2 regions of the Brevibacterium sp. LAARM2_SD2 genome follow, and region 2 is predicted to be linked to the other one. Evidence: riboswitches for the same ligand, from Rfam matches in the RefSeq annotation. Region 2 holds a riboswitch; the other holds the start of a gene.
The links. A riboswitch is a leader RNA that binds a small molecule or an ion and turns the genes downstream of it on or off. The one in region 2 is predicted to bind thiamine pyrophosphate.
Positions count from the first base shown of each region.

Region 1: linked by a shared signal. The riboswitch ahead of AC2W7K_RS06550 (TenA family protein) and the one ahead of AC2W7K_RS07660 (ECF transporter S component) in region 2 are both predicted to bind thiamine pyrophosphate.

Region 1 covers NZ_JBNFOM010000007.1:120,229-123,625, forward strand. Annotated here, with positions in the region: gene AC2W7K_RS06540 (VOC family protein) at 1-285, opposite strand, end outside; gene AC2W7K_RS06545 (ATP-grasp domain-containing protein) at 398-1,408, shown strand; TPP riboswitch at 1,416-1,520, shown strand; partial or broken gene AC2W7K_RS06550 (TenA family protein) at 1,517-2,020, shown strand; gene AC2W7K_RS06555 (dihydroxyacetone kinase subunit DhaK) at 2,228-3,397, opposite strand, start outside.
Region 2 covers NZ_JBNFOM010000009.1:58,622-62,018, reverse strand. Annotated here, with positions in the region: gene AC2W7K_RS07665 (ABC transporter ATP-binding protein) at 1-1,159, opposite strand, end outside; gene AC2W7K_RS07660 (ECF transporter S component) at 1,159-1,788, opposite strand; TPP riboswitch at 1,814-1,922, opposite strand; gene AC2W7K_RS07655 (universal stress protein) at 1,995-2,957, opposite strand; gene AC2W7K_RS07650 (DUF4916 domain-containing protein) at 3,159-3,397, opposite strand, start outside.

The DNA of each region.
Region 1 (3,397 bases), on a different contig from region 2:
CTTCCCGGCGCCGAGCCCGATGACCTCCGCCTCGGCGGCATCGAGGTCATCGACCATGACGTCGATGTGCATCTGCTGCGGGTGCTCCTGGCTCGGCCAGCTCGGGGCGTGGTAGTCCTCGACCTGCTGGAAGCAGATGGGCGGCCAGGAATCGGACGTGATCTCGGCCCATGTGCCGTCGTCGTCGACGCGGACCTGCCAGTCGAGGAGTTCGCCGTAGAACTGGGCGAGCTCACCAGCATCCGGAGCATCGAGAACGACCACGGGCTGCTTTGCGATAGCCATGGTCCTGAGTCTACGCCGCAGGGCGGACACGACCCAGGGAATCACCGACTCGATAGAATTGTTGAGCAATAACAGCGCACCTGCCAGAGCCACGGCGCATGAGAGGACTTCGATGAGCACGCACACCCTGCCGGTCGCGGACGGTCCCGCGGTCTACGTCATCCACGACAATCCCGAGTGGATCCCGCCGTTCGCTGACGCCTTCGCCGACCTCGGCGTCGAGCTCGTCGAGTGGCTGCTGCCCGGTGCCGCGATCGACCTCGCCGCCGCCCCGCCCGAGGGCGTCTTCTGGTCCCGACTCTCGGCATCGTCGCACACCCGCACGGACCCCCACGTCAAGGAGTACGGACGCGCGGTCCTCGCGTGGCTCGAGGCCGCAGGCCGCACCGTCGTCAACGGCTCGCAGGTCCTCGAGCTCGAGGTCAGCAAGATCCGCCAGCACCGCGTGCTCGCCGCGCACGGGATCGACGTGCCGGCCACCTCGGCGGCCTTCGGATCAGCGGCGATCGCCGAGGTGGCTGCCGGGTTCGCGCCCCCGTTCATCACGAAGCACAACCAGGGCGGCAAGGGACTGGGCGTGCGCCGCTTCGACTCGCACGCCGAGCTCGAGGCCGCCGTGGCCGACTTCGCCCCCGACGGGTCCACCGAGCCGATCGACGGCATCACCCTCGTCCAGGAGTACCTGCAGCCGGCCGCGCCGTTCATCACGCGCGCCGAGTTCATCGGCGGCCGCTTCCACTACGCCGTCGCCGTCGACGTCTCCGCCGGCTCCTTCGAACTCTGCCCCGCCGATGCCTGCGCCGTTCCCGGGACGGCCGGCAGCCTCGGCGACAGTCAGTTCACCCGGCGCGACGAGATCACCGCGGACACCCCGCTCATCGGTCGGCTCGAAGCGCTGCTCACCGAACTCGGCATCGACTTCGCCGGGGTCGAATTCATCGACACCGCCGACGGTCGCCAGGTCGTCTACGACATCAACACGAACACGAACTACAACGCCGAGGTCGAGGCCGGCGAGCGTGCGGCCGGCCGTCAGCCTGCCGCCGTCCGGCTGGCCGAGGTGCTCGGCGCGAAGCTCGAGGCCGCCCATCATGACGCAGCTGTGGCGGCACCGGTCGGCTGATAGTCTCGAACCACCACAGGGGAGCGCCGCGACCGGCGCTGAGAGTGCGCACGCAGACCCTTAGAACCTGATCCGGGTGACACCGGCGGAGGAAGATGGAGGCTCATCATGATCACAGTCGCGACCGGCGGAGCCGTGCCCGAGCTGCGGGCGAGCGCCGAGGCGGAGTGGACCGCGGCGACCCATCACCGGTTCGTCTCCGAGCTCTTCGCGGGCACCGTCGACGACGCGGTGATGGCGAAGTACCTCGTCCAGGACTACCAGTTCTTCGATGACTTCCTCTCGATGCTCGGCGCCAGCGTCGCCCACGCCGACACCATCACCGCGAAGCTCCGGTTCGCCCAGCAGCTCGGGTTCCTCGCCGCCGATGAGGATTCGTACTTCCTCCGCGCCTTCGCCGAGGTGGGGGTGGAGCCCGCGGACTACACCGATCCCCAGCTCACCGAGGTGACCGCGGGGTTCCGCGACGTCATGCGCGAGGCGGTCGCCGCGGCGTCGTACCCCGACGTCCTCGTCGTCCTCGTCATCGCCGAATGGCTCTACCTCGAGTGGGGCGAGCAGGATCGGGCCATGCCGAGCCGCGACCTCCACACCGGGTGGATCGACCTCCACCGCGGGGAGGCCTTCACCGGCTGGGTGCAGTTCCTCGTCGACGAACTCGAACGGGTGTACCGCGCGGGGACGATGCGGCATCGGCTGCCGCCCGGCAGCGCCTGGCCGATCTGTGGCAGCGGGCCGTCGGGCTCGAACGCGCGTTCTTCGACGAGGCGTACCGGTGACCGCGCTGCCGGGCCAGGCTGCTTCTCGTACCGGCTAGGGCTACTTCTCGTAGACTTCGGCGGCAGCGGAGAAGAGGAGCGAGATGCCCACGGCTCCGGCGTCGGGTGTGCCGGCTCCGCGGCCGTCGACGTAGCTCGCCCGACCCCGCCTCGCCTGCATGTCGGCCGTCGCCTGTGCCGCCTCGGCGGCGGTCTGCGCCGCTGAGGCGAATCCCTTCCCGAACGCCGAGGCGGTGGGATGGAGGACGTCGACGACGGTCCGATCCCCGGTCTCAGCGCCGCCGACGCGCTGGATCGCCGCGCATCCGGCCGCCGTCGCCCGCTTCCAGAGGTCAGACGCGGTCTCGCGGTGGGTGTCGGCGTCGAGTTCGGCGTAACCGGCGCTGAGCTCGTGGAAGAGCAGGCCGAGGAGCGGTCCGCTCGTGCCGCCGACGCCGCCGAGGAACGCCGCTTCGGCTGCGGCGAATCCCGCGGCCTCGGAGGAGTCGACGAGTCGAGTGGCGTGGCGCAGTCCACCGCGGAGGTTGTCCCCGAAGTCCCCGTCACCGCCCACCTGATCGAGTTCCGTCAGATGGGCGTGCTGCTCCTCGACGAGTTCGGCGAACCGGCGGAGCACCGCGGTCTCGAGATCCGTGTCCCCACCGGCTGCCGTCCGCTGCCGCAGAGAGTCGGCGGTCGACGTCGGCTCCTGCGCACTCCGCGTCGCCGCTGCCGTCGGCACCGCCTCGGCGTGCGCGGACTCACCGCCGCGGGTGGGGAACGCCGCGGTGCGGGAGGCGGCGTTCCACCAGTCGAGCCAGGACGGCTGCAGGCGGGTGACGGTGAGGGAGAACCCGGTCATGTCGAGCGCGGTGACATAGCTGCCGACAAGGGACGCGGCGATCGACTCGCCTGCGGTCTCGAGGGCGGCACCGAGGGCGTCGTGGACATTGAAGAGTTCGATCTGGGTCGTCGCGCCGAGTCCGTTGACGAGGACGAGGAGCTCGTCGTCGGCCGGGGTGCCGGGAACCGCGGCGAGGAGCTCACGGCACATCCGGTCGATGAGAGCCTCGAAGCCGTCGTGCGGAATCGAGGTCGCTGCGCGCTCACCGTGGATGCCGACGCCGTATTCGAGGGTGCCCTCGGGAAGGTCGAACGCGGGCCGACCGGTGTGGGCATCGGTCTGGGCGCGAGCGGCCACGGCGAGGCTCCGGGACCGGGCGACCACCTC
Region 2 (3,397 bases):
ACCAGCCGGCCAGTCGCGGACCGAGGGCGAGCTCCTCGGCGACGCTGGGTTTGAGGAACTGATGCTCGGGTTCCTGGAAGACCATGCCGATGCGCGGGGCGAGGAACTTCGAGGGCCAGGTGTACGGCCGCGCCTCCTTCGCCCCGGCGGCAAGCGGCCCCGCTGCGCGCACCTCACCGGAGAACTCGGGGATGAGGCCGGCCAGGGTCAGCGCTGTCGTCGACTTCCCGGCCCCGTTGGCGCCGACGATGCCGAGCGCCTCACCCGCCCGCACCTCGAGGTCGAGATCGGTCGCTGCGGGCACGGCTGCCCGCGGCCGGGCGACGCCCAGGCGCTCGCCGACGAGCACGGGGGACCCGAGTCGGTCCTGCGCTCCAGTTCTGCCCGGCATCGTCCAGCGGTCGGGGGCGGTGCGGGACCCGGATTCGGGCAGCCAGATCCCGGTGGTCCTGAGCACCTCGGCGAGTGCGGGGTCACCGAAGACCTCGTCCGGGGTGCCGTGGGCGACGACGCCTGTGCGGCCGAGGACGATGACGGTGTCGACCTCGTCGCTCCACAGGCTCACCCGGTGCTCGACGACGATCATCGTCGCCGCAGTGGACTCCTGGACCGTGAGGACGGCATCGCGGACCGCCCTCGCCGAGGCGGGGTCGATGTTGGCCGTCGGCTCGTCGAGGACGATCACCTCGGGTGCCATCGCGTGGATCCCGGCGAGCGCGAGGCGCTGCTTCTGGCCCCCGGACAGCGCCGCCGTCGGGTGGGACTGGGGAAGGTCGAGGCCCATGGCGGCCAGGGAGGCGTCGATCCGCGCGTCGACCACCTCGGCGGGCAGACCGAGGTTCTCCATTCCGAACGCGACATCGTCACCGATGCGGGAGAAGATCACCTGCGAATCGGGGTCCTGGAGGACGAGCCCGGTGACGCCTCGGCGGGGGTCGGGTGGGGCGTCGCCGACGAGGAGATCACCGGCTGACTCCCCGGCCTCAGTGGGAAGGACCCCGGCGATCGCATGGAGGAGCGTCGACTTACCCGCCCCCGACGGCCCCAAGAGGAGAACCTTCTCACCTGGGGCGATGTCGAGGTCGACGGGGCCGACGGCGAGGCTGTCCCGATCGGCGTGCCGCCACGAGTATCCGTGGGCGCGGATCGGCAGGCCCATCAGCGCACGCGGCCGGAGGCGAAGGAGCTCAGCGCCCCGGTCTTCGCGATCGCGCGGTAGGCGTACCAGGCGCCGATGCCGGAGATGACGACGCCGGAGATCATCGCGCACACCGCGTAGGCGAGCTGGAAGTCGAACTGCCATTCGGCGTTGTAGAGGATGTTCTCGCTCACGGCCATGAAGGTCGCGGCGACGAGTCCGGACAGCGCGGTCACCCACAGGGTGAACTTCCGGTAGCCGAAGGCGGCGAAGACGAGTTCGGCGCCGAGGCCCTGGAGGAAGCCCGACAGCAGCACGGTCGCCCCGAAGTGGGAGCCGAGGACGCCTTCGACGGCGGCGGCGAGGAGTTCGCACAGCAGCGCGGCTCCGGGTTTGCGGATGATCGCCCCGGCGAGCGGACCGGCGAGCACCCAGAGGCCGGCGATGAGGCCGATCGAGGGCGGGAAGGCCTGGAAGGCGAGCTCGATGCCCTTCCAGCTGGCGGCGAGCACCCAGAAGATCAGGCCCACGGCGATGCCGAGGACCGCGGTGACGACGTAGTCGACGACCCGCCACTTCTTCGTCGGCGGGGCCTGGGTGAATGCCGGTGCCGTCGTCGAGCGGGAACCGGGCGTGGTCGTGTTCGGCATAGCGCCTCCTCGTGTCTCAAGGAGGGGTAGAAGAGTCTCGACTTCCTTCGGCGGTGCTAGCCGCATCAGGTTCGAGGGTCTGCAGCGTCATCTGCACTCTCAGCGCCCTTGGCGGCGCTCCCCTGTCGTGTGCGCTCCACTGTACAACACCTGACGATCCCCGGCACCGCACGTCCGCGGGGCCGGGGATCTGGTGCGAACGGGACTCAGGCCGGAACGACCATGACCGGACCCTCGGCATGGTGGAGGACCCCGCGGGAGACCGATCCGAGCAGCGCGGACTTCACGGCCCCGCGGCCCCGGGTGCCGAGGACGGTGAGCTGCGCGGTCTTCGTCGCCGCGGACAGCAGCGCGGTGGCATCGCCGATGAGCGCCGAGGTGGACACCTGGAGCCCGGGGAACTGACTGCGCAGCTCTTCGGCGTCCTTGTCGAGTTCGGCTTCGATCTGCTGCTGCCGGCGGTCGGCGACGTCACCGCCGAGTTCGAGCTCCGGGTACCAGTAGAGCCATTCCTCCCCGGCCGGCAGCACCGTGACGATCTCGAGGTCGGCGTTGCGCGAAGCGGCCGCCTCGGCGGCGGTGAACATCGCGATCCGCGCGCCCTCGGACCCGTCGACGGCGACGACTACCGGGCCGGTCGTGTCCCCGCGGTGCGCCGAATGGCGGGGGACGACGATCGTCGGGCAGTGGGCGTGCGGCGGCAGCGCGGTCGAGACCGACCCGAGCATGCGGCCCATGAAGCCGCCGCGTCCACGCGCCCCGACGATGATGACATCGGCGTTGGCGCTGAGGTTGACGAGCACACCGGCGGCGTCACCGGATTCGACGGCGTACGTCACCGGTCCGGGATGATCGGCGAGGAGTTCGGCCGCCTCGGCGAGGGTCTTCTCCGCTGCCCGCATCGCGGCTTCGTCCTCGGGTTCGGACGGGATCGAGGCCATGTTCGGGTAGATCATCAGGGGCATCGTGAAGGCCGTGACGACGGTGAGGGGAACGTCTCGGTGCAGCGCCTCGGCGGCACCGTAGCGCAGGGCAAGGGCTGCGAGCTCGGATCCGTCGAAGCCGACGAGGACGCCGAGGTTGTCGGTGAGTCCGGAATCGGAGGCGCGGGTGTCGGTCGGGCGGGCCTCGGCCGGGTTCGCGGCGGACGAGCGGGAGTCAGCAGTCATGGCAGTCCTTCCATCGGGGCCTGACCAACCCTGACGGGGACGACGGCCCCGAAAACCGTGTGCCGTCCTCGTCGCCCTCAGTGTACCCAAGTGTTTTCTACAACGTGTAGAAGACCGCGAGGCGGACGGATTCCTCTCGCGTGCGGCGCGTGCCCACGGCCTCGGCGCGTGCTCACGGCCTGCGCCAGGGGGAGGGGTGCGTCAGACGGCGAAGCCGAGGTAGCTCAGGGCTGAGCGGATGATGTGCTCCTGGCCGTGGGAGAGCTCGGCGACGATGTCGGAGCGCAGCGCCTCGGTGGGGGTGAGCCAGTCGAGGCTGAGCGCATCGGCGCGCGGGGTGCATTCGCCGCGGACCTCCATGACGAAGCACATCGAGATCGCGTGCTGGCGCGGGTCGTGGAGGAGCGAGGTGCCCTCGGTGGGGAAGTACTCGGCGATGT